DNA from 3 places in the Paenarthrobacter sp. JL.01a genome. Region 2 is predicted to be linked to each of the others. Evidence: riboswitches for the same ligand, from Rfam matches in the RefSeq annotation. Region 2 holds a riboswitch; each other region holds the start of a gene.
The links. A riboswitch is a leader RNA that binds a small molecule or an ion and turns the genes downstream of it on or off. The one in region 2 is predicted to bind glycine.
Positions count from the first base shown of each region.

Region 1 (10,689 bases), 230 kb from region 2:
GACCTCCGCGGGGACTGGGCTGGAGGAGGTCAGGGAGCAGCATCCGGATCTGTGGAAGACGGTCAGCCGCCTCAGCGACGCGCTGGAGCGGATCGACCTGCTGACTGCCGGCGTCGACAAGAAGGCAGCACCTACCGAAGCGGTGTAGCTTCCTATTTCGCCTTGGGTACCTTGCGGAGTACGACGGCGGCCATCACTGCCGCTCCGGCCATCAGTACCAGCCCAATCGCCGCAGTGATGTGGACTCCGGAGTCGAAGGCTATCCGGGCGGCGTTGGTCAATGCCTCGGAGAGCTGGGTGGGAAGAGCGGAGGCTGCGTCAACGGCACCGGCCAGGGTTTCCCCCGACTTCCTGGCAGCTTCGGCGGGGACGCCGTCGGGAATGACGAGGTTGTGCTGGTAGGACGCGGTGAGGATTGAACCGAGCACGGCTGTTCCCAGGAGGGAACCGAGTTCGTAACCGGTCTCGGAGATGGCCGAGGCCGCCCCTGATTTGTCTGCCGGCACGGACGCCAGGATGAGGTCATTGGAGATGGTCTCCGCTGCACCCACGCCGACGGCCAGGACCGTCAGGGCTGACAGGAGGAACACCGGTCCGCTGCCGTGGTCACCCACGACGGCCACCAGGTAGCCTATGGCGCTCAGCGTCAGTCCGCCGGCCACCACGAATCCGGGCCGTACTTTCTTGACCAGCGGTACTACGAGCAGGCCGGCGATAACTGTGGCCAGGAGGGCCGGGATCATGGCGATGCCGGCTTCCATGGGGGACTGCCCTTCGACCAGCTGCAGGTGCTGGGCAAAGAAGTAGATGAACCCCGTCATGGAAAACAGGGACAGCACGTTGGCCACGATGGCCGTGCTGAATACCTTGTTCTTGAACAAGCTGACGTCCAGCATGGGGCTCTCGATCCGCTGCTGGCGGCGGACGAAGAGGACACCCATCACCAATCCGAAGAGCATGAAGGCTACAGCGGATGCCCCGAGTCCGTGGACGGCGAACTCCTTGATGCCGTAAACGAACGGCGCCATGGTGACCACAGACAGGACGATGCTGGGCACGTCGACGCGGCCGGGGTTGGCGTCCTTGGACTCGGGAATGAGTGCCCGGCCGAAGGCGAGGAGCGGCAAAAGCAGGAATGCTGCCACCAGGAAGACGGCACCCCACCAGAAGTGCTCTACCAGCCAGCCACCGAAGATGGGACCGAGGGCGGCGCCACCGGAGAATCCGGCAGCCCATACGGCGATCGCGAGCCGGCGGCGGTTGGGGTCGGTAAAAATGTTCCTGATCAACGACAACGTTGATGGCATCAGCATGGCGCCGAAGACACCGAGGGCGGCGCGCCCGGCAATAAGCCACTCAGCGGACGGCGCGAATGCCGTAGCAGCCGAAACCGCCGCGAAGCCTGTGCTGCCGATCAGCAGCAACCGGCGTCGTCCGATCCGGTCACCAAGGTTGCCCATGGAGACCAGGAGCGCGGCGAGCACCAGCGGGTAGGCGTCAACGATCCACAGGAGCTGTATGCCGCCCACGTCCAGGGAGCGGGCGATTTCCGGCAGGGCAAAAGTGAGCGCGGTGTTGTCGACGGCCACCAGCAGCACCGGGAACATCAGCAGTGCCAAGGCCGTCCAGTCGCGCCACGGTGCAGCCGGGCCCGTCAAGGGGGCGGCGGAACGGGGTGCTTGGGTTGAGGACGGCGAGAACATGCCACTTACTGTACCGTCCAGACGGTACAGTTACAAATGCAAGGACTGCACAGCTTTAGGGAATGATGTACACATGCCACGAAAACCAGTTGCCCGGGACGCCGTCCTGGATGCCTACGAATCCCTCCTGATCGAGGTAGGGGAGCGGGCGGCTACCCTGGATGCCGTCGCCAAGAGGGCCGGTGTCTCCAAGGGCGGGCTGCTGTATCACTTCCCCAACAAGGAAGCCCTGATCAGCGCCTTGCTGGAACGCCTGGACGAGTTGGCGCAGGAAGACATTGAGCAGATGAAGGCCGCGTCGGACGGTGCGGCCGCGTACTTCATCCGGTCCTCCCTCTGGGCCGACACCCCCATGGACAGGGCCTTCGTTGCGGCAACGAGGCTCGCTGAAGTAGCCCATGAGGAAACGCGGCGGCGCTTCGCAGGAATCCAGCAGCAGTGGCTGGATGTCCTGGCCGAAGACGTAGGACCGGAGATTGCCAAGGCCGTCAGCTACATGGGCGACGGCCTCTACTTCAATGCGATGTTCGAAGGCGGGCAGGGGGCCGGCAACGCCGGGCGGGAGGCCGACGTCGAAATCCTGCTGGGCGTCCTGGACCGCCTGCGGAAGTGACGTTTCATCCATTTGCCGCAGGGCCTTGCACGTAGGACAATTAAGCCTTGTGGCGTGCCCGGCGTGGTGCCCACAGACAACTGAACATGCCTTTGATCTGCGGCGGGAGAGTCCTGCAGGCACGTGATGCAGGCGCCGTAGGAGCAAACCCTCCCCAGGAATCTCTCAGGCCCACGCACCGCCGCGGCGAGGCAACTCTGGAAAGCAGCAGGCACTCCACGCCATTGACGTGGGATGCTGTGCTCACCGACGGTGCAAGCGATTCGTTGTGCGGACAACACGCGGAAACTCTCAGGTCCAATACAGAGCGGGGAGGAACCCGAGCCGCTGCGGCGTACCCAAACGCCGCCCAAGTATTGGAGTTCCTTCGTGACGGTTAGTTCCGCCTCCACCACCTTCGTCGATCGGCATATCGGCGCCCGCCGCCAGGCCGACATTGAGACCATGCTCAAGTCCGTTGGCTACGACTCTGTTGACTCGCTGGTCGACACTGCCGTTCCGAACGACATCCGCCAGGACGTCGCCCTCACCTTGCAGAACGCGCTGAGCGAAGTCGAGGTCCTTGCCGAGCTGCGCAAGCTCGCCTCCAAGAACAAGACGGCCGTCCAGATGATCGGCCAGGGCTACTACGACACCGTCACGCCGCCGGTCATCCGCCGCAACATCCTTGAGTCCCCGGCCTGGTACACCGCTTACACCCCGTACCAGCCCGAAATTTCGCAGGGCCGCCTTGAAGCACTCCTGAATTTCCAGACCATGGTGCAGGACCTCGTTGGCCTGCCGATCGCCAACGCCTCCCTGCTGGACGAAGCAACCGCCGTGGCCGAAGCCGTCCTCATGATGCGCCGCGCCAACAAGAACAAGGCCGTGCAGGACGGCAAGACCGTGCTCGACGCGGACTGCCTGCCGCAGACCATCGCCATCGTCAAGGGCCGTGCTGAAGCCCTCGGCTTCGAGGTTGAGGTTGCCGATCTTTCAGCCGGCCTTCCGGAAGGTGCCATCAACGGCGTCGTCCTCCAGCAGCCCGGTGCTTCCGGCCGCGTCTTCGACCACTCCGCCGTCATTGCCGAGGCCAAGGAACGCGGCGCACTGGTCACCGTTGCCGCCGACCTCCTTTCCCTGACGCTCATCACCCCTCCGGGTGAGCAGGGCGCTGACATCGCCGTGGGTTCCGCCCAGCGCCTGGGTGTCCCGCTCTTCTTCGGCGGCCCGCACGCTGCCTACATGGCCGTCCAGAAGGGTCTTGAGCGTTCCATGCCGGGCCGCTTGGTGGGCGTTTCCAAGGACGACGCCGGCGTTCCCGCCTACCGTCTGGCCCTGCAGACCCGCGAGCAGCACATCCGCCGCGAGAAGGCCACGTCCAACATCTGCACCGCGCAGGCGCTGCTGGCCATCGTGGCTTCGATGTACGCGGTCTACCACGGCCCGGAAGGCTTGAAGGCGATCGCTGAGACCGCCCACAGCCACGCCCGGACGCTTGCAGCGTCCCTGAAGGCTGCCGGCGTCGAGGTCCTCCACGGTTCGTTCTTCGACACCATCACCGTCCGCGTCACGGGCAAGGCAGCAGAGATCGTCGCCGTCGCCGAGGCCAAGGGCATCAACCTGCGCGGCATCGATGCTGACACTGTCGGCATCTCCGTTGACGAAACGACTACGTCCGACATCGTCGGCCGCCTCCTCGATGTCTTTGGCGCTTCGGTCACCGATGCCGCCGAGGACTTTGCGCTGGAGGCTTCCGTTGAGCGCACCAGCGCATTCATGCAGCACCCGGTGTTCAACACCCACCGCTCCGAGACCCAGCTCCTGCGCTACATCCGCAAGCTCTCGGACCGCGACCTCGCGCTGGACCGCACCATGATCCCGTTGGGTTCGTGCACCATGAAGCTCAACGCCACCGCTGAAATGGAAGCCATTTCCTGGCCCGAGTTCGCCTCGATCCACCCGTTCGCTCCGGACTCCCAGACCGAGGGCTGGCGTGAACTCATCAGCGACCTCGAAGCGCAGCTGACCGAGATCACCGGTTACGACCAAGTGTCCATTCAGCCGAACGCCGGTTCCCAGGGTGAGCTGGCCGGGCTCCTCGCGATCCGCGGCTACCACCTCTCCAACGGAGATGACCAGCGCAACGTGTGCCTCATCCCCGCCTCCGCGCACGGCACCAATGCCGCCTCGGCAGTGCTGGCAGGCATGAAGGTCGTGGTCGTGGCCACCGCTCCCGATGGCACCATCGACCACGTTGACCTGAAGGCCAAGATCGAAGCCAACCGCGACGCCCTCTCGGCCATCATGATCACCTACCCGTCCACGCACGGTGTCTACGACGCAGACGTCCGCGAAGTCTGCGACGCCATCCACGAAGCCGGCGGACAGGTGTACATCGACGGTGCCAACCTCAATGCCCTCGTAGGCCTTGCCCAGCCGGGCAAGTTCGGCGGCGACGTATCCCACCTGAACCTGCACAAGACCTTCTGCATCCCGCACGGCGGCGGCGGACCCGGCGTTGGCCCGGTCGCAGCCAAGGCACACCTGGCACCGTTCATGCCCGGCGACGCAGCGTCCTGGACCGAGGGCAATGACGTTCCGATTTCGGCCTCCCGCTTCGGCTCGGCCGGTGTCCTCCCGATCTCCTGGGCCTACGTGAAGCTCATGGGCGGCCAGGGACTGACCGAAGCCACCAAGTCCGCGTTGCTGGCGGCGAACTACATCGCATCCCGCCTCAACGAGCACTTCCCGGTGCTCTACACAGGTGAAGGTGGACTCGTAGCCCACGAGTGCATCCTGGACCTGCGCGAATTGACCGCGAAGACCGGCGTCACCGCTGAGGATGTGGCCAAGCGCCTGATCGACTTCGGCTTCCACGCGCCCACCCTGGCCTTCCCGGTTGCGGGTACCTTGATGGTTGAGCCCACGGAGTCCGAAGACCTCGTGGAGATCGATCGCTTCATCGAGGCCATGATCACCATCCGCAAGGAGATCGACCAGGTTGCTGCCGGCGACTTCTCCGTGCAGGACTCCCCGCTTCGCCGCGCGCCCCACACGGCAGCCGCCGTCGTGAGCTCCGACTGGGACCGCGCGTACCCGCGCGAGCAGGCCGCCTTCCCGGTCCACCATCTCAAGCAGGACAAGTACTTCCCGCCCGTTGGCCGCATCGACGGCGCAGCCGGAGACCGCAACCTGGTCTGCTCCTGCCCGCCGATCGAAGACTTCGAGAACTAAGGACCGGTCATGACAGGGAAATACACCGCCCTCTACGAAGAGCACAAGAAGCTTGGCGCGTCGTTCACCGACTTCGGTGGCTGGCAGATGCCGCTGAAGTACTCCTCGGAATTGGCCGAGCACCACGCAGTCCGCAAGTCCGCGTGCCTGTTCGACCTCTCCCACATGGGCGAAGTCTGGGTCACCGGACCCGAGGCCGCAGCGTTCCTGGACTACGCCCTGGTGGGCAAGATTTCTGCCATGGCCGATGGCAAGGCCAAGTATTCGCTGATCTGCCAGGAAGATGGCGGCATCATCGATGACCTGATCGTCTACCGTCGCGGTGCAGAGAAGTTCCTTGTGGTGCCGAATGCCGGCAACGCGGCAGTTGTTGCTGCGGAACTGCTGGTGCGTGCGGCCGGGTTCGACGTCGTGGTTGTGGATGCCTCGCCCGAGACTTCGCTCATCGCCGTCCAGGGTCCCCTTGCCGAAGCCATCCTTCTGCGCCTTGTACCGGCCGAGCAGCACTCGCTGGTCACCGGATTGAAGTACTACGCCGCCGTCGAGGTCACCTTCCTCGTGGCCGGAAGCGGCCAGGAATTGCTCTTGGCACGCACCGGGTACACCGGCGAAGACGGCTTCGAGATCTTCGTTCCCAACGAATCCGCCGCCGCGCTGTGGCAGGCGATCACCGCCGTCGCCGAAGAGGGCGAACTGGTCCCGGCGGGCCTGGCCTCGCGCGACTCACTCCGTCTGGAAGCCGGTATGCCACTGTACGGCAACGAGCTCTCCCGCGAAGGCAATCCCTTCGCTGCCGGGCTTGGCCCTGTTGTGGCGTTGTCCAAGGAAGGCGACTTTGTTGGCAAGGAAGCACTTGCTGCTTTGAAGGCCGAGGGTGCCGGGGTCTCCACTGGCCGCAAGCTCGTGGGGCTCAAGGGCCTGGGACGCCGCGCCGGCCGCTCGCACTACCCCGTGGTGAAGGACGGAGCCGTTGTTGGTGAAGTGACGTCCGGCCAGCCGAGTCCCACCTTGGGGTACCCCGTAGTGATGGCGTACGTCGACGTTGCCCTCTCTGAGCCCGGGACTGCCCTCGATGTGGACCTCCGCGGCAAGGCCGAGCCCTTCGAAGTCGTCGCGCTCCCGTTCTACAAGCGCCAAAAGTAGCGAGTTTTTGTACAGCTAATGACCTCATAGCCCGGCTATAAAGGCATTAGCTGTACAAAAACTCCTGGATTTTTCATTCAGCACACGTAAAGGAAAAAGAATGCCCAAAGTAGCGCCCGAACTTCAGTACTCCGACGAACACGAGTGGGTCTCCCGCGGCGAAGGGAACTCGGTGTCCGTTGGCATTTCCGAGGTTGCCACCGACGCACTGGGCGACATCGTGTACGTGGACCTGCCCGAGGTCGGCTCCACCGTGACCGCCGGCGAGACCTGCGGCGAGGTGGAGTCCACCAAGTCCGTCTCCGACCTGTACTCACCCGTCACAGGCGAGGTCACCGAGATCAACGACGCCGTTGTTTCCGATCCCGCCCTCATTAACAACGACCCCTACGGCGCCGGCTGGCTCTTCAAGGTGGCCGCCGAATCCGACGGCCCGCTGCTGTCGGCCCAGGAATACGCCTCCAAGAATGGCGGAGACCTGGCCTAGTTGCCGGCTGCCCGGGTCCGGCACTGGACATACGGGCGTAGCGTGGTTTGTAGTAACTGAATAATTTGCGACGCCGGGTTGCCGCCTTTGGGGGCCATCCGGCGTCGCGCTTCGGTCGTCTTTCGCCACAAGCGGGGGAGGCCATCCGGCAGGACGATCTGCCGGACCGATTCAAGCTGTATAAAAGGGATCCCGGCTATGGCTGTTGGTGTTTTCGATCTGTTCTCTGTGGGCATTGGCCCATCAAGCTCGCACACTGTGGGGCCGATGCGGGCCGCAGCGGTGTTTGCCGAAGAGTTGAAGGACAGCGGTGTCCTGGGCTCGGTGGCGTCGTTGCGGGTGGATCTGTATGGTTCCTTGGCCGCGACGGGCAAAGGTCATGGGACGATGACTGCCACGCTGTTGGGCCTTGAGGGTTACCACCCCGAGCTGATCCTCCCCGAGGAAGTGGAGGAACGCCTGGCCGCGATCGCCGAGACGGGTGTGTTGAACCTTGCCGGTGCTTCCGGTGAGGGCGTGGAACTGCCGTATGCGGTGGAGGATATGGTGTTGCATCCGTTGACGGTGTTGCCGCGGCATACGAATGGGATGAAGTTCGTGGTTTCTGATGCTGAGGGGGCGGTGCTGAGGGAGGCGACGTTTTTCTCGGTGGGTGGCGGGTTCATTGTGCGTGAGGGTGAGGAGAGCACGGCCCGGGCGGAGTTGGAGGAGTCCAAGGCGGAGTTGCCGTTGCCGTTCCGGACGGCGGCGGAGTTGTTGGGCCGGTGCTCATCCAAAGGCTTGGGCATCAGCGACATCATGTTGATCAATGAGCGGGCGTCCCGGTCGGAGGAAGAGATCCGGGAGGGTCTGCTGCATATTTGGTCGGTGATGGAGGCCTGTGTTGAAACGTCCCTGAAGCGTGAGGGGGTGCTGCCGGGCGGGTTGCGGGTCCGTCGTCGTGCTCCTGACTGGTTGGAGCGGCTCCTGAAGGAGGACAAGGACCGGAACGATCCGAAGTATTGGCAGGAGTGGGTGAACCTGATCGCGTTGGCGGTCAATGAGGAGAACGCTTCCGGGGGCCGGGTGGTGACGGCCCCGACCAATGGTGCGGCGGGCATCATCCCGGCTGTTCTTTACTATGCGTTGAATTACGCTCCGGGCATGGATCAGGCCACCCAGGCCGATAAGGACGATGTGGTGGTGCGGTTCTTGCTCGCCGCGGGCGCAGTGGGGGTTTTGTACAAGGAGCAGGCGTCGATTTCGGGTGCTGAGGTGGGGTGCCAGGGTGAGGTTGGTTCGGCGTCGTCGATGGCTGCTGCGGGGTTGGCTGAGGTGATGGGTGGTTCCCCGGCGCAGGTGGAGAACGCGGCGGAGATCGCGATGGAGCATAACCTGGGGCTCACGTGTGATCCGATTGGTGGGTTGGTGCAGATTCCGTGTATTGAGCGGAACGCGATTGCTGCGGCGAAGGCGATCAACGCGGCGAAGATGGCGTTGTGGGGTGATGGGACGCACCGGGTCTCGTTGGATGAGGTCATCGTGACCATGCGGGAAACGGGCAAGGACATGTCCCATAAGTACAAAGAAACAGCGATGGGCGGCCTCGCCGTCAACGTCGTCGAATGCTGAGTCTGTTTACTGTCGGTGCCTAGTGCCATGCTGTATGCATGAGCGGGGGATATGACAGGGACTTCTTGCGGGCACGCGTTGAGCTGCCCAGTCCGTCGGCAACGACGATTCTGTTGGATTACACCCACTTCTCCGTACGCTTCCGGGTAAACCGGAAGCTTGCGGCGATCGTGGGCGTCAACATCAGCGGCAGCGAACTGAATCCGCTGGCACGCGAGGGAACCTGGCATTTTGACGAGCGCGTTCCCAAGGAGCAGCAGGCCGGTCCTGACGTGTACAAGAACAACGCCTTCGACCGTGGTCATCTGGTTCGGCGCCTGGATCCGGTCTGGGGCGACCAAGCGACAGCCAAGAAGGCCAACCAGGACACTTTTGTCTTCACCAACGCAGCTCCACAGGTTGATGATTTCAACCAGGGCAAGGAACTGTGGGTCGGGCTGGAGGACCATGTCCTGGAGCACGCCGACTCCTTCGATGCCAAGCTCAGCGTCTTCACCGGGCCGGTCCTCCTGGATGACGATCCTCCCTACCGGGGCGTCCAGGTGCCGAGGAAGTTCTGGAAGATCGCGGTGTGGACCAACGACGCGAAACTGGGAGCTGCCGGCTTCATCCTTGACCAGTCGCCGTTGCTCGGGAAGGTAGAGCTCAAAAAGGCAATCACAGAACGGCTGCTGGAGGGCGAACCACCCCCGTTGGGTCCTTTCCGGACGTTCCAGGTTCCGATCGGCGAGATTGCCGACCTCACAGGGCTCAGCCTGAGCCGGCTCACGGCTGCGGACCGTCTAACCAGCGGCCAGCGTGAGCTGGGTAAGGCCCCGAAGGCGATCCAGCTCGAGAGCATGGAGCAGATCCGGTTGTAGGATGCTCGAGGAATCAGCCGGGACTTTACTGGCCAGAGGCCAAGATGGGGAGGCGCCGTGAGGGACGAAACCGCTTGGAATGTCAGCGATAGTCGCGTCGTCGTCAAAGACAAATGGATTTCTTTGCGGGCTGACGAGTGTGTGACGGCATCCGGCGTCGTGGTGGCACCGTATTACGTTCAGGAAAACCCGGAATGGGTCTCCGTTTTCGCCCTGGATCGGGCCCGGAATGTGGTGCTGATCCGGGAGTATCACCACGGCGCGGGAATAGTCGCGCTGGGGCTGCCAGGGGGCGGCGTGGAACCGGACGACAGTTCTTTCGATAATACTGTGAGGCGTGAACTCCGCGAGGAAACGGGATACGAAGCCGGAGAGCTGCACAGTCTCGGAAACTCCTGGGCCAACTGGAACAGTCAAAGCAACCGGGTCCACTTCTATCTGGCCCTGGACTGTGAACCCACTAGGGATCCCAGCCCGGATGAAGCAGAGGACATTGCCATCTCTCTTCTGCCATTGAGCGAATTTCACCCGGGAACGTTGGGCCAGGGCTATCACCGGCTGAACGCGTACATGGCAGCTGAACAGCTGGGTTCCGGGCCATCGTCGTAAGTCTGTGGAATGAAGATCACGGCGTTCCATGAGCCCGTCCACTCCGCGCCACTGAACCGCGTCCTCCCATGACCGATAGACTTGGGGCTGCATGTCCGCATGCGCACCTGCTTTGAACACTGCACCAAAACCCTGAGATTGGACACGGCCACCTTGCGAGAATTTACCGCCCGCTTTGCCACTGCCGAGGAAACCGATAACTGGGACAAGCACGTCACCGCCAACCCGCATGGCGGCAACATGCTGCAGTCGGACGCCTACGCGGCAGTCAAGGACGGCAACGGCTGGCTGGTCCGCCGGCTCGTCGTCGAGACCGCCGACTACGCCAGCTACAACCTCCTGCTGGAGAAAAAGTTTCCTGTCCTCGGACGGCTCTGGTACCTGATCAAGGGTCCCGACGCCGAGTCCGTCGACGACATCAAGCCGATGCTGGACGCCGTCGCCACC
Region 1 is NZ_CP104877.1:997,126-1,007,814, forward strand. Features, by position in the region: gene N5P29_RS04925 (cyclodeaminase/cyclohydrolase family protein) at 1-148, shown strand, start outside; gene N5P29_RS04930 (MFS transporter) at 153-1,703, opposite strand; gene N5P29_RS04935 (TetR/AcrR family transcriptional regulator) at 1,777-2,316, shown strand; glycine riboswitch at 2,410-2,507, shown strand; gene gcvP (aminomethyl-transferring glycine dehydrogenase) at 2,686-5,532, shown strand; gene gcvT (glycine cleavage system aminomethyltransferase GcvT) at 5,542-6,675, shown strand; gene gcvH (glycine cleavage system protein GcvH) at 6,776-7,162, shown strand; gene N5P29_RS04955 (L-serine ammonia-lyase) at 7,361-8,773, shown strand; gene N5P29_RS04960 (DNA/RNA non-specific endonuclease) at 8,812-9,633, shown strand; gene N5P29_RS04965 (NUDIX hydrolase) at 9,691-10,242, shown strand; gene N5P29_RS04970 (lipid II:glycine glycyltransferase FemX) at 10,381-10,689, shown strand, end outside.
Region 1: linked by a shared signal. The riboswitch ahead of gcvP (aminomethyl-transferring glycine dehydrogenase) and the one ahead of cycA (D-serine/D-alanine/glycine transporter) in region 2 are both predicted to bind glycine.

Region 2 (10,689 bases):
GGAGGCGGGACGCCCCCGGATCCACAGCCTGAGCCTGGCACCAAGTCCATCGCCGAGATCCAGGGCACCGGCGCAGCCAGTCCTTTCGTTGGCAGCACCGTGACGACGCGCGGCAAGGTGACCGCCGTCTACGCAACCGGCGGATTCAACGGCTACTACGTCCAGACCCCGGGAAGCGGCGGTGACAACGGCGGGGCGGCCAGGACGGCGTCGGACGCTTTGTTTGTCTACTCACCCACGACGACGGCGACGGTCCAGCAGGGCGACTACGTTGAACTGACCGGCGTGGTCAGTGAGTTTGCCAACCAGACCCAGCTCACGGTCGAGGCTGCGGGCCTCAAGAAGCTCACGGAGGCCGCACCCGAGGTCAAATCCACGCCGTTCACGCTCCCGGCCAATGAAGCAGCCCGCGAAAGCCTGGAAGGCATGCTGGTTGCGCCGCAGGGCGACTTCACCGTCACGGACAACTATTCGCTGAACCAGTACGGCGAAATCGGCCTCGCCGCAGGCACCTCGCCTTTGGTACAGCCGACGGCGGTAGCCAGCTACGGTTCGCCCGAATACGCGGCGGTGGTGGCCGACAATGCGCTCCGGGCCATCAAACTCGACGACGGCGCGTCCACGAACTTCCTCAAGGACGCCACTACGAAGGCCCAGCAGCTGCCGTACCTCACAGCCGCGGATCCTGTCCGTGTGGGTTCACCCGCCACGTTCAAGACCGACGTGATTCTGGGCTACGGCAACAACTCCTGGAAATTCCAGCCGTTGACAGCCCTCACGCCGGCCAACGCCGACTCCGTCCAACCCGCGTCCTTCACGGGTACCCGGCCGAATGGTCCCGCCGATGTTGGCGGGAACCTCAAGCTGGCCTCCTTCAACGTGCTCAACTACTTCCCCACCACCGGTGACCAGCTGAGCGGTTGCGTGTTCTACACCGACCGGGACGGCAACCCGATCACCGTCAAGGACGGCTGCAACGCCCGCGGTGCCGCCAACGCGGAGAACTTCGAACGCCAGCAGGCCAAGATCGTAGCGGCCATCACCAAGTCCGGAGCCGACGTAGTGTCCCTCGAAGAGATCGAGAACTCGGCACAGTTCGGAAAGAACCGTGATGACGCACTGTCCAAGCTGGTGGACGCCCTCAACGTCAAGACCCCGGGCGTCTGGGACTACGTCCGCACTCCTGCGAACGCTCCCCCGCTGAGCGACGAGGACATGATCCGCACGGCGTTCATCTTCAAGAAGGCAACGGCGGAGCCGGTAGGCGAATCCATCATCCACAACGACACCGTGGCATTCGCCAGCGCACGCAAGCCGCTGGCGCAGGTGTTCAAGCCAGTTGGCGGAGCTGATGACAAGAAGTTCATCGCGATCGTGAACCACTTCAAGTCCAAGGGCTCAGCAGCCACCCCGGACGATACCGACAAGGGCCAGGGCGCCTCCAATATTGCCCGGACCAAGCAGGCCCAGTCCCTGCTGGCGTTCTCGCAGGATCTGCAGGCCTCCAAGGGAACCGACAAGGTGTTCCTGATCGGCGACTTCAACGCCTACGGCAAGGAAGATCCCATCAACGTCCTGACCGGCGCCGGCTACACCGACCTTGAGGTTGGCACGGGCAAGCACTCCTACCTGTTCGGCGGAATGGTCGGTTCCTTGGACCACATCCTGGCCTCCCCCTCGGCGGCACAAAAAGTCACCGGAACCGACATCTGGAACATCAACTCCGTGGAGTCCGTGGCACTGGAGTACAGCCGGTATAACAACAACGTGACCAACTACTACGCTGCGGACGAATTCCGGGCCAGCGACCACGACCCCGTCGTGGTCGGCCTGAACCTGGCCCCGGACGCACCGGCAACAGTGGACCTGCAGTTCCTGGGCATCAACGATTTCCATGGCCGCATCGACAACAACACGGTGCTCTTCGCAGGGACCGTGGAGAAGCTCCGCGCTGCGGCAGCACCGGGCGCCACGGCGTTCATCTCGGCCGGCGACAACATCGGCGCTTCGCTCTTCGCTTCTTCGGTTGCGAAGGACCAACCCACCATCGACGTCCTGAACGCACTGGAACTGCAGGCTTCCGCGGTCGGCAACCACGAGTTCGACGGCGGCTGGCAGGACCTGCGCGAGCGCGTCATCGCCGGAGGTACCAACGCGAAGTTCGCCTACCTGGGCGCCAATGTCTACCAGAAGGGCACCACCACCCCGGTCCTGCCGGAGTACAAAGTCCTGGACATGAATGGGATGCGGGTCGCCGTGATCGGCACGGTCACCCAGGAGGTACCAACGCTGGTGACCCCGGCTGGCATCGCCGATCTGGAATTCGGGGACCCCGTGGAAGCCATCAACCGTGTGGCCGCCAAGATCAAGGCCGACAACGCAGCTGACCTGATCATCGTGGAGAACCACGACGGCGCGGCATCCGGAACACCCGAGGGCGCAACGCTGGAACAGGAAGTGGCGGCAGGTGGTCCGTTCGCCAAGTTGGTCAACGAAACCACCCCGGACGTCGCTGCGATCTTCACCGGCCACACCCACAAGGAGTATGCCTGGGACGCACCCATCCTGGACTCCAACGGCCAGCCCACAGGCAAAACCCGACCCATCGTGCAGACCGGCAACTACGGCGAGAACGTGGGCAGCGTGACGCTCACGGTGGACACAGCCTCCAAGTCCGTGACGGCCTACAAGGCTGCTGTTGTGGACCGCACCACTGACACCGCCGCAAGCCTGGTGGCCGCCTACCCGCGCGTTGCCCAGGTCAAGACCATCGTGGACAAGGCCCTGGCCAATGCCGCAGAAATCGGAAACCAGCCGGTCGGTGCGGTAACAGCCGATATCACCACCGCCTTCACTCCTGACCCGGCAGGCGGAGCCCCCAAGCGTGACGATCGCGCGAGCGAATCGACGCTGGGCAACCTGGTGGCGGACTCCCTGGTGGATACGCTCAAGGCGCCGGAACTGGGCGCGGCGGAGATCGGCGTCGTGAATCCTGGCGGCCTGCGCAACGAGCTCTACTACGCGCCGGACGGCACCATCACCTACGCAGAAGCCAACGCCGTACTGCCGTTCGTGAATAATCTGTGGACCACGTCGCTGACAGGTACGCAGTTCAAGACTCTCTTGGAGCAGCAGTGGCAGACCAACCCGGACGGAACGGTGCCCAGCCGCCCGTACCAGCAGCTGGGCCTGTCCAAGAACGTCAACTACACCTACGACGCCGCACGCGCCGCAGGCGACCGCGTCACCGGGATCTGGGTCAACGGCGCGGTCATCGATCCTGCCAAGCAGTACAGGATCGGCACCTTCAGCTTCCTGGCAACCGGCGGTGACAACTTCCGGGTGTTCAAGGAAGGCAGCAACACAAAGGACACCGGCCTGGTGGACCGGGATGCCTGGATCAAGTACCTCCAGGCCCACAACCCGGTATCGCCGGACTTCGCCCGGCGTTCCGTCGCTGTTGCCGACACAACTGCCGCCGAGGTCAAAGCTGGCGACCCGATCACCCTGGCAGTGTCCAAACTGGACCTGACATCGATCGGCAGCCCGGCCAACAAGACGCTGAAGGCAGTCTTTACCGACGCCAAGGGCGCCTCGCTGGTGCTCGGCGACGTGCCCGTTGCAGCCGGCTCCGCCACAGTGAACCTCAAGGTTCCCGCAGCGGCCGCCGCAGGAACCGGCACCGTGGTGCTGACCGCCGTCGAAAGTGGAACCACGGTCAAGGCGGAGGTCTTGGTGGCTGCAAGCGGGCCCCAGCCACCTCAGTGCACCGAGCCAACCAAGCCGTCCAAGTGGTACGACATCGTGGGCTGGCTTCGTTATGCCTTCGCCTGGCTGGAGTACCAGAAGTGCCTGCGGGGCTAACCCTCCCCTGACAGCCAAAGAGCCAGGCTCCTCGACTTCCGAGGGACCTGGCTCTTTGCTTGGGTGTCAGCTGCGGACAGATTCGGGTTCGTTCACCCGCTCAGCGTCCTTCTGCAGCTCGGCCTTGAAGTGCTCGTAACGGGCCAGGTGGGTGGGCCGTTTGCGAAGGACCGCCCAGGCCACGCCAAGCGCGAGGAACCACACCGGAGTGACCAGCAGCGCCATGAGCGTGTCCGGCTGGGTGGTCAGGGCCCAAAGGATGAACGCGAAGAAAGCAAACACCACCCACACCATCACCACCCCACCCGGCATCTTGAAGGCCGAAGAATCATGCAAGTGGGGACGGCGCTTCCTGAAGGCCAGGTAGCTGGCCAGGATGATCGACCACACGAACACGAAGCAGACAGCCGAAACTGTGGTGACCATGTCGAACGCCTTGCCCACATCCTGCCCGGCGTACATGAGCACGACGCCGGACAGCAACAGGACGCAGGAAAGGAACAGGGCGTTGCGGGGTACTTTGCGTCCGGACAGGGCGCTGAAGACCGCGGGCGCGTCGCCTTCCTGGGCCAGGCCGTACACCATGCGTGACGTGGAGTAGATGCCGGAGTTGGCCGAGGACATTGCGGAGGTCAGCACTACCAGGTTCACGATCGTGGCCGCTGCACCAAGGCCTGCCAGGGAGAACATGGCGATGAAGGGGCTGTGGCCCGCGGCGAACTGGGTCCACGGAGTGACGGACATGAGGATGATGAGCGCGCCTACGTAGAAGAGCAGCACGCGGATGGGGATGGAGTTGATGGCCTTGGGCAGGTTCTTATCCGGGTCCTTGGCCTCGGCAGCGGTGGTGCCCACCAGCTCAATGCCCACGAACGCGAACACGGCAATCTGGAATCCGGCAACAAAGCCCATGAACTCGTTCGGGAAGAAGCCGCCATGACTCCAGAGGTTGCTGAAGCTGGCCGGTCCGGCGTCGGACTGGAAGCCGCTGAGGATCATGAACAGGCCAACGATAATCAGGGCGGCGATGGCCACAATCTTGATAAGCGCGAACCAGAATTCGGTCTCGCCGAAGGCCTTGACCGTGGCCAGGTTCAGGAGCAGCAGGATGCCGATGGTGATAAGACCTGGAATCCACAAGGGCAGCCCTGGCCACAACTCCTCCGAGTACCCGGCAATCGCAATGACGTCTGCGATGCCCGTGATGACCCAGCAGAACCAGTAGGTCCACCCGGTGAAGAAGCCGGCCCAGGGACCGAGGAGGTCTGCGGCGAAATCGCTGAAGGACTTGTAATTCAGGTTGCTCAGGAGCAGCTCGCCCATGGCGCGCATGACGAAGAACAGCATGAAGCCGATGATCATGTACACGAAAATTACGGAGGGGCCGGCTGCGGAAATGGTCTTGCCGGAGCCCATGAAGAGGCCGGTTCCAATGGCACCGCCGATGGCGATGAGCTGGATGTGGCGGTTGCTGAGCTGGCGTTCGAGATGCGGTGAATCGTTGCCGGTGGTGGGATGAATCGTCAAAGGAACTCCGTCGTTCAGGCGGCACTGTGGTGCCGCATTGATTCGGGTTCCTCCCCGCTCTGTAGGTAGACCTGAGAGTTTCCGCAGGCATGGGCCTGCTTGCACCTTCGGTGAGTCCGGTGGCCGGACTGCTTTCCAGAGTTGCCTCGCCGCGGCGGTACATGGGCCTGAGAGATTCCTGGGGAGGGTTTGCTCCTACGGCGCCTGACGAAATGTACCGGCAGGGCTCTCCCGCCGCAGATCAAAAGCGCGCACACCCAACGGGTGATGCAGCTCACACACTAACGAAGGCTGGCTGGTGACGCAACCCGGGGGCTCTGGAGTCCCAGAATGCTACGGGCGATTTCGTCGGCGTCGCGCAGGGTCCGTTGCCCGCTGGCATAGGCGGGGCCGGTGCGGGGACGGGCCTCCGCGGCGATGGCATTGCCCCACTGCGACGCAGACAACTGCAGCCCGAGCACGTACATGTTTTCCGTAACGGACCCGTTGGCGGCTATCGGGCGGTACGGGTGCGGTTCGACGTCAAGGCCGGTGGTCTGCATGGGGGTGCCCTCAACGCTCATCATGATCTTGGTCCGCACCAGGCCGTCGGCCATGAGTTGCTCAAGCAGCGGGGAAATATTGATGCCCACCCTGTTCGCCGGCGACATCGCCTCAATGAGGGTCTCCGCCTCCACGGGCCCGTCGTGAACCCACGGCGAAGCCGCCCGGAACACCTTTGCGCTGCGATCGACGCTGAACTTGGGGTCCGGTCCGACAAAACTTACGACGCCGGCACGCGCCAAGGCGGCGAGCTGCTCCGAGCGGAGCGCGGGCGGCCCGCTGGCCAGTCCTTCGACAAACGATTCGAACCAGCCACGCAGACCGGCCAACCAGGACTCGTCCGTGATGCCGCCGTCCGCTACGACAGTCTTGAGGATCGCCCGGCCGGTGTGGAGTGCCCCAATGGCCATCTTCACGGGGTCGGCTTCACCCAAAGCCGAGCGCCGGGCGTCGTCGTCCAGGTAGGCGGTGATCGCGGCATCCAGGTCACGCCGTGACGCGAACGTCCGTCCCGCCAACGGCGCCGCGAGCCCACGAAGATTCAAACGGCGCGAAGCAACCACGTGCTTTTCAACCAGGACCTCCACATCGTGTTCCCAGTGCGCCGTGGTGTGGGCATGCGGTTGCAGCGCGTCCTGCAGGTCGGCCAAAAACTGTGCCGGATCCTTGATCGCGGCGGGCTGGGACCTGGCCAGCGTTGAGTAGTAGGCCCACAACGCATCCCTGTGCAGCAACGGCCAGAGATCGTGGTCGAAACCGGGCTGGATGCCTGCTGCCCGGAACCGGTCAACCGCGTCTTCTGTCAGGTACCGCATGGTGATGCTGCGTGGGTAGTAGCCGTCCAGCCCTGCCTTGGCCCGGTACGGCGTACCGCGGCGGGAGGCAGCGAAGATCCTGGGTTCACGGCCCGATGGCCGGTACTCCAGGACACCGGCTCCGGGCACCCCTGCCTCGACAAACTTGCCTCCGCGACCCTCCGTCAGTTGGCCCATCACGTCAAAGAAGTTCAAGCCCATGCCCCGGACAAGAACGGGTTGGCTGTCCGGCACCGCCTGCCAATCCACATCCGCGGGCGGTGCCGGCGGGAAATACGCCAAGCCCAGCTCGTCGGCCGCGCGCTTGAATGACTTCTGCTCAGGGTTGAGCCGCGATTCGATGTGCCCCAACGCCAGCACCACCGAACCGACGGTGAGCGTCGTGCCGTCGGCGAGTTCGACGTCGAACTTCCCGTCAACCGGACGCGCAGCAACGGCGGGCATTTCATGGAAGGTGACCTCGACGCCGTCGGGCAGCCGGTCCAGCAGCCCCTCCAGGGTTTGGCGCAGATAGCGCCCGTACAGGGCGCGGCTGGGGAAGTCGTGTGATTCCAGGGTGGCCAGCTCGGCTTTTTCGGCGTCGTCCAGGCCCGCACCATCACGACGTCGGGCCTCTCGCCACTGGTCGAAGGAGCCACCCGTCAGCGGGGTTGCGAGCTCGGGATCCTCGGGGATCAGTGTCGGGTAGAACGCCTGTGTATTCATCAAGTACAGGCGGGACTGCCCGGGCTGCCAGACGTGCCCGGAACCGGCAGGGAAAGGATCCACAACATGGATGTGGAGGGTGGCTCCCTCGGTGTCCCCGGCAGCCCAGTTCGCGAGCAACCGCTCAAGGACACTGGTGCCCCGAGGGCCGGCCCCCAGCAGGGCAACACGGTTGGTTTGCGATTTAGCCACGCTCAAGCCTAACTCTGCGTGACTTGCCTACCGTCGAACAGTGTTGCTTGGATGGGGCCATGACCACCACAGCAGCTGATCCCTCGCCATTGTCAGAGAATGCCGCAGCGCCGGAACCCACGGATGAGAACGCCTGGCTGGAGGACATCCACGGCGAAGAACAGCTCGCCTGGGTCAGGGAACAGAACGCACGCACAGAGGAACTGCTGGAAGACGCCGATTATGCGGTGCTCCAGTCCGGCATTTTGGAAGTCATGGACTCCACGGACCGGATCGCCATGGTGAACAAACGCGGCGATTTCTACTACAACTTCTGGAAGGACCAGGAGCACCCCAAGGGCCTGTGGCGCCGCACCACGTGGGAGAGCTATCTCAGCGACCAGCCGGAGTGGGATGTGCTGCTCGACATCGATGCCCTGGCAGCCGCGGAAGGCGTCGAATGGGTCTTCCACGGCGCCGGTTTCCTTCGTCCCGCCGACGGTTCCGATTACCGCCTGGCCATGGTTTCGCTCTCCCCCGACGGCGGCGACGCCGACCGGCACCGGGAGTTCGACGTCGAATCCCGCACCTTCGTGGACCCGGCGGCAGGTGGCTTCGACATCCCTACAGCCAAGGGCAACGTGAGCTGGCTTGATGCCGACACCCTTCTGGTGTCCAGCACCGCCGAAGGCCTGCCCGCAACGTCCTCCTCCTACGCACGGACCGGCGTCAAGCTTCGCCGCGGTCAATTGCTTGCGGACGCTGAACGCCTCTTCGAAATCCCCGAAAACCACATGCTTGCCATGGTGGCGCACGACTCCACTCCCGGCTACGAGCGGACCTTCGCCGTGGACTACATCGACTTCTACAACCGCAGCACGTGGTTGCTCCGGGACGACTCATGGGTGCCCATCGACGTTCCCACCGATGTGAACCTCAGCGCCCACCGCGATTGGCTGCTCTTCCGGCCCCAGGGTGACTGGGAGGTGGACGATGTAACGTACCCGGCCGGATCCTTGTTGGCAGCGGATTTCGAGAGCTACCTTGCCGGTTCGCGTGCCCTGCTGGTTCTTTTCACCCCTGATGCACACACCTCGTTGCAGTCCTGGAGCTGGGCCAAGGACTACCTGCTGCTGAACCTGCTCCGGGACGTTTCCTCGGAGATCCGCGTGCTGGACCCATCTTCTGTGGACAGCGACGGGACGTGGGCTTCCACCATCCTGGATGCCTGCCCTCCCCTGCATGATGTCAACGCCTACGCCGTGGACGATGAAGACGACGCTGAATCCGGCGCCGGGAATGACTTCTGGTTGGTGGCCACCGGTTTCACGACGCCCACCACCTTGACCCGGGGCACGCTTGGTCCTTCATCCTCCGGGTCAGCGTCCGCTGGCGTGGCGAGCGAGCACTCGGTGGTGAAGCGGTCGCCGTCGTTCTTCAACGAAGCCGACTATGAAGTCCAGCAGCACTTCGCCACCTCCTCGGATGGGACCAAGGTCCCGTATTTCCAGGTTGCGTCCAAGGACCTGGTGCTCGACGGCGAGAACCCCACCCAGCTCTCCGGCTACGGCGGTTTCGAGGTTTCCCGGACTCCGGCCTACAGCGGCACCATCGGACGGGCCTGGCTGGAGCGCCGCACAACGTCCGACGTCGGGGCTGCCGCCCACTCCCGCGGCGGTGTCTATGTTGTGGCCAACATCCGCGGTGGCGGAGAGTACGGCCCTTCTTGGCACCGTGCTGCGCTCCAAGAGAACCGGCACCGCGCCTACGAGGACTTCGCCGCCGTAGCCAAGGACCTGATCTCTCGCGGCGTCACCAGCCGGCGCCGGCTTGGCTGCGTCGGCGGCTCCAACGGAGGCCTCCTGGTGGGCAACATGCTCACCCAGTACCCCGAACTCTTTGGTGCCGTCTCCTGCGGCGTACCGCTCCTGGACATGCGCCGGTACACCAAGCTTTCGGCGGGCTACTCCTGGATCGCCGAATACGGTGACCCAGATGTCCCTGAGCAATGGGAATTCATCCGGACGTTCTCGCCGTACCACCTGCTGCGCGATGGCATCGAGTATCCCGAAACGTTCATCTGGACGGCGACCTCCGACGACCGGGTGAGCCCTGTGCAGGCCCGGAAGATGGCGGCACGGATGCAAGCCATGGGCATCCCGAACGTGTGGTTCCACGAGGCATTGGAGGGCGGGCACGCCGGAGCGTCCGACAACAGGCAAGCTGCAGCGCTCCAAGCCCGGAGCAACCACTTCCTGTGGCTCGCACTGGCCGGGAGCAAGTAACCCCTTCCAGGACGCTGACACTGGATTGCACGGCTGTTTTGCACTGGACGACACCTTCTGCGTATCCTTGGTGGGCTAGCAATAGCGGATGGAGACGTGCCAGAGCGGCCGAATGGACTTCACTGCTAATGAAGGGTCGGGGTTAAACTCGACCGGGGGTTCAAATCCCCCCGTCTCCGCGAATTGGTCCCGGTTTTCGAACCGGGACCTTTTGCGTTTAAGTGGCGTGGCGCGGGCTCGGGTTTTTGGCGTCCCCAGCCCGGGTGTCCTTCAGCTGCGGTCCGTCCCGGCCGCTGCTCCGCTGACTTCCGCTCCCGCGTGACGGTGCAACGTCAGGCTGTCGATGGTACTGATCAGCATCAGGACAGCCATGGCGATGAACGCCCCTTTGTAGGCTCCCGAGTGGTCAGGGCCGAACAGGCGTGTCGCGTCAAAGAGGCGCAGGAACAAGGCCCCGACAGCGATTCCGGCCGCAGCCGCCAGCTGAACCAGCGTGGCCGAGATCGCGTTGGCGGAAGGCAGCTGACCGGGAACGATGTCCGCGTACTGCACGGAGGCGTACGCGGAAAATCCGATGGAGCGGAAAGCGCCGCTGAACAGCAGCAGAGCAAAAATCAGGGGTTCGGGCGTCTGCGCGTTGAGGAAAGCACACAGGGCGAACGTCACGGCCGAGGCCAAGGAAGCAAATACCAGGACGGCTTTGAAACCGAAGCGCCTGATGAGCGGCGTCGTGGCTGGCTTGATGCCGATGTTGCCCACGAACACCGCCGCGACCATGA
Region 2 is NZ_CP104877.1:762,735-773,423, reverse strand. Features, by position in the region: gene N5P29_RS03750 (ExeM/NucH family extracellular endonuclease) at 1-3,864, shown strand, start outside; gene cycA (D-serine/D-alanine/glycine transporter) at 3,931-5,391, opposite strand; glycine riboswitch at 5,537-5,635, opposite strand; gene N5P29_RS03740 (FAD/NAD(P)-binding protein) at 5,673-7,646, opposite strand; gene N5P29_RS03735 (prolyl oligopeptidase family serine peptidase) at 7,706-9,910, shown strand; tRNA gene N5P29_RS03730 (tRNA-Ser) at 10,001-10,089, shown strand; gene N5P29_RS03725 (MFS transporter) at 10,181-10,689, opposite strand, start outside.

Region 3 (10,689 bases), 990 kb from region 2:
CGATGGCTACGATTCGGAATACCTCAATTTTTCGTTCGAACAACGTCCCTCACATACCCACCTGCGGGATGCGAGTACTCGCCTTCTCGGGCAGGACTACTTAGTAAGGCTGCTGTCATCCCTGCCATGGCGGGACCGGCGGTACTCGCCTTCTCGAACGGTGTCCATGGAGTTGACACCACCTCTGCGTGGGCCCCGCTCGTCAGTCCCGCGTCGCTGCGCGAACATTGTGCTCATCTTGAGCAAAACTTGCGCTGGTGTTCGATGGTTTTGTCACCCTGTCTTACACCACGACGGCGGTCGGTCGCCGTGTTAAGGCGACCGACCGCCGTCGTAAAGTTGCTTTTCTGGCCAGGCCGGCCACCGCCCGCAGGATTCCCTGCAGCGCAGGTTCAGTGGTGGGCGGCGAGGATGGTGGAGGCTTCCTGGCGGGTGGTGCCGGAGGACTCGATGTGGGCGAGGGCTTCGGGGATGTCCCAGCCCTTTTTGCGCATGGCGGTGGCCCAGAGGCGGCCGGCGCGGTAGGAGGAACGGACCAGGGGCCCGGACATGACGCCGAGGAAGCCGATCTCTTCGGCTTCGTGCTGGAGGTCCACGAATTCCTGGGGTTTGACCCAGCGGTCCACGGGCAGGTGCCGTTCGGACGGGCGCAGGTACTGGGTGATCGTGATCAGGTCACATCCGGCGGCGTGCAGGTCGCGCAGGGCTTCGGAGATTTCCTCGCGGGTCTCGCCCATGCCCAGGATCAGGTTGGACTTGGTCACCATGCCCAGGTCCCTGCCTTGGGTGATGACATCCAGGGACCTCTCGTAGCGGAACGCGGGCCGGATCCGCTTGAAGATCCGCGGCACGGTCTCGACGTTGTGGGCGAACACTTCGGGTTTGGAGTCGCAGATCGCGGCGATGTGTTCGGGTTTGCCGGAGAAGTCCGGGATCAGCAACTCCACCCCGGTGCCGGGATTCAGTTCATGGATTTTGCGGACCGTTTCGGCGTACAACCACACGCCTTCGTCTTCGAGGTCGTCACGGGCCACCCCGGTAACGGTCGCGTAGCGCAGCTGCATGGCCTGCACGGAGCGGGCGACCTTGGTCGGTTCGAAGCGGTCCAGCGGGGACGGCTTGCCGGTATCGATCTGGCAGAAATCACAGCGCCGGGTGCATTCGGACCCGCCGATCAGGAACGTCGCTTCCTTGTCTTCCCAGCACTCGAAAATGTTCGGGCACCCGGCCTCCTCACACACCGTGTGCAGGCCTTCCTTCTTCACCAGATTCTTCAACCCGACGAACTCCGGACCCATCTGGACCTTGGCCTTGATCCACTCAGGCTTACGCTCAACAGGAACCGCCGAGTTACGCTGCTCAACACGCAGCAACTTGCGGCCTTCAGGGGCGAGAGTCATGTGAGGTGCTTCCTTGCCTAGCATTCGACGACGTTGACGGCGAGGCCGCCCATCGCTGTTTCTTTGTACTTATGGGACATGTCCTTGCCCGTTTCCCGCATGGTCACGATGACCTCATCCAACGAGACCCGGTGCGTCCCATCACCCCACAACGCCATCTTCGCCGCGTTGATCGCCTTCGCCGCAGCAATCGCGTTCCGCTCAATACACGGAATCTGCACCAACCCACCAATCGGATCACACGTGAGCCCCAGGTTATGCTCCATCGCGATCTCCGCCGCGTTCTCCACCTGCGCCGGGGAACCACCCATCACCTCAGCCAACCCCGCAGCAGCCATCGACGACGCCGAACCAACCTCACCCTGGCACCCCACCTCAGCACCCGAAATCGACGCCTGCTCCTTGTACAAAACCCCCACTGCGCCCGCGGCGAGCAAGAACCGCACCACCACATCGTCCTTATCGGCCTGGGTGGCCTGATCCATGCCCGGAGCGTAATTCAACGCATAGTAAAGAACAGCCGGGATGATGCCCGCCGCACCATTGGTCGGGGCCGTCACCACCCGGCCCCCGGAAGCGTTCTCCTCATTGACCGCCAACGCGATCAGGTTCACCCACTCCTGCCAATACTTCGGATCGTTCCGGTCCTTGTCCTCCTTCAGGAGCCGCTCCAACCAGTCAGGAGCACGACGACGGACCCGCAACCCGCCCGGCAGCACCCCCTCACGCTTCAGGGACGTTTCAACACAGGCCTCCATCACCGACCAAATATGCAGCAGACCCTCCCGGATCTCTTCCTCCGACCGGGACGCCCGCTCATTGATCAACATGATGTCGCTGATGCCCAAGCCTTTGGATGAGCACCGGCCCAACAACTCCGCCGCCGTCCGGAACGGCAACGGCAACTCCGCCTTGGACTCCTCCAACTCCGCCCGGGCCGTGCTCTCCTCACCCTCACGCACAATGAACCCGCCACCCACCGAAAAAAACGTCGCCTCCCTCAGCACCGCCCCCTCAGCATCAGAGACCACGAACTTCATCCCATTCGTATGCCGCGGCAACACCGTCAACGGATGCAACACCATATCCGCAACGCCGTACTCCAGCAGGACTTCTCCGGCGAGATTCAGCTTGCCGGTTTCCTCGATCGACGCGAGGCGTTCCTCCACCTCATCAGGCAGGATCAACTCCGGTTCGTAGCCTTCCAGACCCAGCAGCGTGGCAGTGAACGTGCCATGACCTTTGCCCGTCGCGGCCAAGGAACCATACAGATCCACCCGCAACGACGCCACGGCAGGCAGCACGCCGGATTCACGCAGTTCCCGGGCAAACACCGCCCCGGCACGCATCGGCCCCACGGTATGCGAGCTCGACGGGCCAATACCCACGGAGAACAGATCGAAAACACCAACAGCCATAGCCGTGATCCCTTTCAGGGAGGAGTAAAGAACAAACAAAAAGGTGGGGGCTGGGCCAATCCCGAGCCAAGGCGGCCCAGCCCCCGGAGGTCCCAGTGCGAACCTCCAACCCGGTATTGCTGTGAGGCATTCGTTCCCAGCAAATGCCCCACCCGGGTAGATCAATATGCGCGGTTCGCCTTCCCAACCACCCGCGGGCGAACCTGGCGACTATCCCAGGGTTGCGACTCCCGGGTAGAGCGGGTGCGCTTCAGCCAGTGCCTCGACGCGGTGACGCAGTCCGCTGAGGTCCGTGCCGGCGTCGGCAATCAACGCTTCAGCGATGATGTCCGCAACCTCGCGGAAGGCCGCTTCGCCGAAACCGCGCGTCGCCAGGGCAGGCGTGCCGATGCGCAGGCCGGAAGTGACCATCGGCGGGCGGGGGTCGAACGGGACGGCGTTGCGGTTGACGGTGATGTCGATCGCTGCCAGGCGGTCTTCGGCTTGCTGGCCGTCGAGTTCGCAGTTGCGCAGGTCCACCAGGACCAGGTGCACGTCGGTGCCGCCGCTGACCACGGAGATGCCTGCCGCGGCGACGTCGGGCTGGACCAGGCGTTCGGCGAGGATGCGGGCACCTGCCAAAACCCGGCTCTGGCGCTCACGGAATTCTTCGGACGCGGCGATCTTGAATGCCACGGCCTTGCCCGCAATCACGTGCTCCAGCGGTCCACCCTGTTGCCCCGGGAAGACCGCCGAGTTGATCTTCTTGGCGATGTCGGCGTCGTTGGACAGGATGATTCCGCCACGGGGACCGGCAAGGGTCTTGTGCGTGGTGGAGGTGGTGACGTGGGCGTGCGGAACCGGCGACGGGTGCAGGCCGGCCGCGACCAGACCCGCGAAGTGTGCCATGTCCACCATCAGGTACGCGCCAACGGAGTCGGCGATCCGGCGGAACTCGGCGAAGTCCAGCTGCCGCGCGTATGCGGACCAGCCGGCCACAATCAAAGCAGGCTTGTGTTCCTGAGCCAGGCGTTCCACCTCAGCCATGTCCACCGTGTGGGTGTCCTCCCGGACGCCGTACGGAACCACGTTGTACAGCTTGCCGGAGAAGTTGATCCGCATGCCGTGGGTGAGGTGGCCGCCATGTGCCAGGTTGAGGCCCATGATGGTGTCGCCCGGCTTGATGAGCGCGTGCATCACGGAGGCGTTGGCCTGTGCGCCGGAGTGCGGCTGGACGTTGGCGTATTCGGCTCCGAAGAGCGACTTGATGCGGTCGATCGCGAGCTGCTCGATGACATCCACGTGCTCGCAGCCACCGTAGTAGCGCTTGCCCGGGTAGCCCTCGGCGTACTTGTTGGTCAGTACCGAACCCTGGGCCTGCATCACTGCCACGGCGGTGTGGTTCTCGGAGGCGATCATTTCCAGGCCACCGCGCTGGCGAGCCAGCTCGTCGTCGATCTTTGCCGCGATCTCGGGGTCGAGCTCCGAGAGCTGGGCGTCCAGCGACGGCGACACGACCTGCTCGAACTCGCTCACGGATACCGGGTTCACAGTTCGCCTCCGTTGGCTGCTGCGTATTCCTCGGCCGTCATGAGCGGGCCTTCTTCGGTGGCAGCGACTTTGAAGAGCCAGCCCGCACCGTAGGGGTCGTTGTTGATGAGCGCCGGATCTGCGACGACGGCGTCGTTGATCTCGGTCACTTCACCGGTCACTGGTGAGTAGAGGTCGGACACGGACTTGGTGGACTCCACCTCGCCGCAGGTCTCCCCCGCGGTCACCGTGGAACCAACCTCGGGAAGGTCCACGTAGACGATGTCACCCAGGGCGTCGGCGGCGACGGCGGAGATGCCGATGCCCACCGGGCCGCCACCATCGACGGCAACCCATTCATGCTCAGCCGAGTACTTCAGCTCGGCAACAACTTTACTCATGTCAATTCCTTCTCTCGTGACTACTTGGAACGCTTGTAGAACGGCAGGGCAACTACTTCGAACGGTTCGGCTTTGCCTCGGAGGTCGACGTCCACCACGGTGCCAACGGCGGAATGCTCGACGTCGACATACGCCAGGGCCACCGGGTAACCGAGCGTGGGGCTCGGCTGCCCCGAGGTCACCTCACCGATCAGGGAACCGTCCTTGAGGACCGAGTAATGACCGCGGGCTGCACGACGGCCGGCTCCCTTGAGGCCCACCAGCTTCTGCCCGATCGTGGAGCCAACACCTGCGGCTTTGATCGCGGCCAGCGCGTCCTTGCCGACAAAGTCGCCCTCCTTGGACAGCGCCACCACAGGGCCCAGTCCGGCTGCGTAGGCGTTGACGTGCCGGGAGAGCTCGTTTCCGTACAGCGGCATGCCGGCTTCGAGGCGAAGCGAGTCGCGGGCGGCCAGGCCCGCCGGGATAAGCCCGTGGCCTTCGCCGGCTTCAAGGAACGCTTCCCACAGCGAGGCAGCGTCCGGGTTCGGGACGTAAATCTCGAACCCGTCTTCGCCCGTGTAGCCCGTGCGAGCCAGCAGCAGGTCCTGTCCGCTGATGGTCACCTCCACAGCGGCGTAGTACTTCAGCCCGGTGACCAGGGAGTGCTGCTCCGCCGGGACCAGGCGCAACAGAATGGCTTCAGCAAGAGGGCCTTGGACGGCGATGAGCGAGGTCTCAGCGGAGGCGTCCTCGACAACAACATCGAATCCTGACGCACGCTTCTTCAACTCCGAGGCGACAACCGCAGCATTGCCCGCATTCGGTACCACGAGGAAATTGTCCTCCGCGCGGCGGTACGTGATGAGGTCGTCGATGATGCCGCCGTCGGCGTTGCAGATCAGCGAGTACTTCGCCTTGCCGTCGGCGATCGCGGACAGCTTGCCCACCAGGGCGTAGTCCAGGAAGGCGGCTGCCTCGGGGCCGGTCACCCAGACTTCGCCCATGTGGGAGAGGTCGAACAAGCCGGCCGCCTGGCGTACCGCGTGGTGCTCAGCCAACTCGGACTCGTACTTGAGGGGCATCTGCCAGCCGCCGAAGTCCGTGAAGGACGCGCCGGCCTTTTTGTGTTGCTCGTAGAGAGCGGTGTAGTTCTCAGACATCACAGGGTCCTTTAGTTCTCGAAGTCTTCGATCGGAGGGCAGGAGCAGACCAGGTTGCGGTCGCCCGCAGCACCGTCAATCCGGCCGACCGGCGGGAAGTATTTGTCCTGTTTGAGGCTCGGCACCGGGAAGGCGGCCTGCTCTCGCGGGTAGTCGCGCTCCCAGGCGGAACTCACGACGGCGGCTGCCGTGTGGGGCGCGTTGCGAAGCGGAGAGTTCTCCACGGAGAAGTCACCGGCAGCTACCTGCTCGATCTCGGCGCGGATGGTGATCATGGCCTCGATGAAGCGGTCGATCTCGGCGAGGTCCTCGGATTCGGTGGGCTCCACCATGAGGGTGCCGGCAACCGGGAACGCCAGCGTCGGGGCGTGGAAGCCGAAGTCGATCAGGCGCTTTGCCACATCCTCGGCCGTGACCCCCGTACGCGCGGTCAGCTCACGGAGGTCCAGGATGCACTCGTGCGCCACGAGTCCACCTTCGCCCGTGTAGAGGATAGGGAAGTGCTCATCCAGGCGGGAAGCAACGTAGTTGGCGGCCAGCAATGCCGACTTGGTGGCCTCGGTCAGCCCTTCGCCGCCCATGAGCTTCACGTAGGCCCAGGAAATCGGGAGCACGCCGGCGGAACCGAAACGGGATGCGGAGATGGCCACGCCGCCCTCCGAGGAGGAAGCATTGTTCGCGTCACCCGGCATGAACGGAGCCAGGTGGGCCTTCGCAGCAACGGGGCCGACACCCGGTCCGCCGCCACCGTGCGGGATGCAGAAGGTCTTGTGCAGGTTCAGGTGCGAGACGTCGCCGCCGAACTTGCCCGGCTGGGCCAAACCAACCAGCGCGTTGAGGTTGGCACCGTCCACATACACCTGGCCACCGGCCTCGTGAACGGCGTCGCACACCTCAACGACGTCGGCGTCGTACACACCGTGCGTGGACGGGTACGTGATCATGATGGCCGAGAGCACATCGCGGTTGGCTTCGATCTTCGCGGCAAGGTCAGCGTGGTCAATGGTTCCGTCGGCAGCCGTAGCCACCACGACAACCTTCATGCCTGCCAGCACAGCCGAGGCAGCATTGGTGCCATGCGCCGAAGCCGGGATCAGGCACACGTTGCGCTGGTCATCGCCGCGGGACAGGTGGTATCCGCGGATCGCGAGCAAGCCTGCCAGCTCACCCTGGGAACCGGCGTTCGGCTGGATGGAGACCTGGTCGTAGCCCGTGATCTCGGTCAGATCGGCTTCCAGACCGGAGATCAGCTCACGCCAACCTTCAGTTTGGTGATCCGGCGCGAACGGGTGGATCGAGGCGAACTCCGGCCAGGAGATAGCCTCCATTTCAGCCGTGGCATTGAGCTTCATGGTGCAGGAGCCCAACGGGATCATGGTGCGGTCCAGCGCGAGGTCACGGTCGGACAGCTTGCGGATATAGCGCAACAGCTGCGTCTCGGAGCGGTGGGTGTTGAACACCGGGTGCTGCAGGAAATCGGAGGTTCGGACTACGTCGGAAGCCAGCTCGAACCCGGCGGCGTCCCCTACGGGACCCGCACCAAAGGCGACGGCGACAGCGGAGAGGACCTCCGGCGTCGTGGTTTCATCGACGGAGACGCCTACGGTGTCCTCATCGATGTAGCGGAGGTTGATGCCGCGCGCTTCGGCCGCGCCGATCACCTTTGAGGCCTTGCCCGGAACGCGGACGGTGAGGGTATCGAAGAAGGAGTCTGCGACGAGTTCGCGGCCTGCCTTCTGCAAGGCAGTAGCCAGCACGCGGGCGTGGCCGTGGACAGTTTCGGCAATCGCCTTCAGGCCGTCCGGGCCGTGGTACACGGCGTACATCGAGGCAACGATGGCCAGCAATGCCTGCGCCGTGCAGATGTTGGACGTGGCCTTCTCGCGGCGGATGTGCTGCTCGCGGGTCTGCAGGGCGAGGCGGTAGGCGGGAACGCCCGCGTTGTCCTTGGACACGCCCACGATGCGGCCGGGAAGCGTGCGCTCCATACCGTTCCGGACCGCCATGTAAGCGGCATGCGGGCCACCGAAGAACAGCGGAACACCGAAGCGCTGCGCAGTTCCGACGGCGATGTCGGCACCTTGTTCGCCCGGGGGCGTGATGAGGGAGAGCGCCAGCAGATCGGCCGCGACGGTGACAAGTGCACCGCGTTCCTTTGCCTCAGCGATCACGGGAGCGTGGTTGAAGACCCGGCCCGAAACGCCCGGCTGCTGCAGGACGACGCCGTTAATGTCGCCGTCGGGCAATCCGGCCGAAAGGTCCGCAACGAGGACCTCGAAACCGAGCGCCTCGGCGCGGCCCTTCACGATCGCGATGGTCTGCGGGAGGAGGTCGGCGTCCAGGACGGTCTTGCCGTCCTTCACAGCTTTGTTGGCCCGGCGCATCAGCAACACGGCTTCGGCCACGGCGGTGGCTTCATCCAGCAGGGAAGCGTTGGCGATCGGGAGCCCGGTGAGGTCCTGGACCATGGTCTGGAAGTTCAGGAGCGCCTCAAGGCGGCCCTGGGAAATCTCCGGCTGGTACGGCGTGTAGGCGGTGTACCAGGCCGGGGATTCAAGGATGTTGCGGCGGATGACCGGCGGGGTGATGGTGTCGTAGTAGCCCTGGCCGATCATCTGCACGGCGGTCTTGTTCTTCGCCGCGAGCTTGCGGAGCTCGGCCAGGACCTGCGTCTCGCTCAGCGCCTTTTGCAGGCTCAGGGGCGAGGACTGGCGGATGGAATCGGGGACGGCGACATCCACCAGGCCATCAACCGAGTCGTAGCCGATCGCCTTGAGCATGGTGTCAACATCGGCCTGGCGGCGGGCGCCGATATGCCGGTCCGCGAAAGCGGTTGGGGAGGATTGAACAGTCAAGAGGAACTCCAGGATTCAGGCGTCCCACAGACGCCACGTTGAATATGGGTTCCTCCCCGCTCTGTATTGGACCTGAGAGATTCCGTGGACTTGGTTGCCCACTTGCACCGTCGGTGAGCCCGGTTGCCCGGGCTGCTTTCCAGAGTTGCCTCGCCGCGGCGGTACATGGGCCTGAGAGATTCCTGGGGAGGATTTGCTCCTACGGCGCCTGACTGGATGTACCCGGCAGGACTCTCCCGCCGCAGATCAAAAGCGTTTGCGCCACGTCAGTGACACGCTTCACACCATAGCGGGTCATTTCGAAAAAGCGCAAGGCGGTTGTTTTCCACACGGCTCAACCGCGCATCGCCTCGTGGATCTGCAAGGCCAGCCAGAGCTGCGCCAAGGTGGACGTTTCACCCATGTCCAGCCCCGTCAGTTCGCCGATTTTCCGGATTCTGTAGATGATGGTTTGCCGGTGCGTGAACAGCGCGGACGCGGTTTTTTGCCACGACCGCTGCGAGTCCAAATAGGTTTTTAATGTGACCGTCAGGTCGCCGTCCTGGCGTTGCTCGTACGCAAAAACCGGCCCCAGGAGACGCTGCACCAACGCGGTTCCTTCCTCGAATCCCGTCAGTCCAAGCCAGCTGGGACCCTCGGCGTAGCGGGCCAGCCCCAGCTTGTTGGCACGCGCCGAACCCAGCGCCCACAACGATTCTTGAAGGGCCTGTTGGAGTCCCGCGACGGAGGCCGCTGAACTGACGCCGATGACGCTTTCAGACCCGGCGCAGTGGACCAGGAGATCATCCGCGACGTCCGCGGCGACCACCACATGAAGCCGGTCGTTCCGCCGCAGGGAGGCCGCCGGAACGCCATGCCGCCAGAGTTCGACGTGCACGTTGGCCAGCCTGCCGCCGTCGTCCGCCAACATCGAGGCGACCACAAACTCCTGGGGAGGCACCTCGAAAGCCGTCAACCGCCGCTCGATCTCGCCCGTTCCGAGCCGCCCATCGAGGGCCTGCAGCAGGAACTCGCCGGCGAGCCGGTGCCGCCCTTCGAGCGAGAGTACGATGCGCGCCAACTGCAGTCCCAGCACGGTTGCGGCATGCAGAAGTACGACGGCGTCAGGGTGCGGTTCGCTGCCGGGCAGCACTACGAGGAGCGCATTCGCGTGGGTGGGAATGTCCATGGTCAGCACGTGCCGGCCACGGATCCGGTGCCACTGGAAGTTCTTGCCCGCCACGGATACGCGGCCCGGTTGCGGCGACCATTCCTCCACAAGGAACTCCGGCAGGGGATGGCCCTCCGGATGCCACGGGTGCAGGCAGCGGCGGTCCACCACGAACAGCTCCGAATCCAGTTCGGTAGCGAGCCGAAGGACCAGACTTTGCCAGTGATCCTCGGACGCGCCGGCGGTGCGCAGGAGGTCGTAGACGCGGGCTGTCTGGCGGAGACGGCGGGATTCTTCGAGCAGCGACGACTCGGCCACGGACCGCGCAATGGCGATGAACGGCAGCGGGTAGGGAATGTTGATCAGGGGCAGGGCCAGCCGCTCACAAGCAGCCAGGAACTCAGCTGTCAGTGGAGGCGCGTGCATCTTCTCGCCGATCGCCAACGCACTGGCACCGGCGTCCACCAGGGCCTCAGCAAGCTCCACCTGTCCGTCCGAATCCGCTGGAATGGAGAGGCCGTTGGTCATCATGAGTTCCCCGCCGGTGACCCACTCCCACAGCCGCGGGAGGTCAGAGGTGTGGGCCCAGGTGATGCGGTTGCCGGTGCCCGCAGATCCGGCCAGGAGCGTGAGTCCGAGCTGCGGCTCAGCCACGAGTTCGGCGACGGTGATGGCCATTTCTGCGTCCTGTCTTGATCTTAGACATTTGTCTAGGTGACTTCGTCAGATGTAAACAATGGATGAGTATACCCGGTGAGCTGTATCACCAAAACTGGAACTACTTACTTCACCGCTCAAAGACGAGCATTCACGA
Region 3 is NZ_CP104877.1:4,176,703-4,187,391, forward strand. Features, by position in the region: gene lipA (lipoyl synthase) at 393-1,400, opposite strand; gene N5P29_RS19885 (L-serine ammonia-lyase) at 1,418-2,818, opposite strand; gene glyA (serine hydroxymethyltransferase) at 3,029-4,348, opposite strand; gene gcvH (glycine cleavage system protein GcvH) at 4,345-4,728, opposite strand; gene gcvT (glycine cleavage system aminomethyltransferase GcvT) at 4,749-5,870, opposite strand; gene gcvP (aminomethyl-transferring glycine dehydrogenase) at 5,882-8,725, opposite strand; glycine riboswitch at 8,875-8,974, opposite strand; gene N5P29_RS19910 (PucR family transcriptional regulator) at 9,060-10,553, opposite strand.
Region 3: linked by a shared signal. The riboswitch ahead of gcvP (aminomethyl-transferring glycine dehydrogenase) and the one ahead of cycA (D-serine/D-alanine/glycine transporter) in region 2 are both predicted to bind glycine.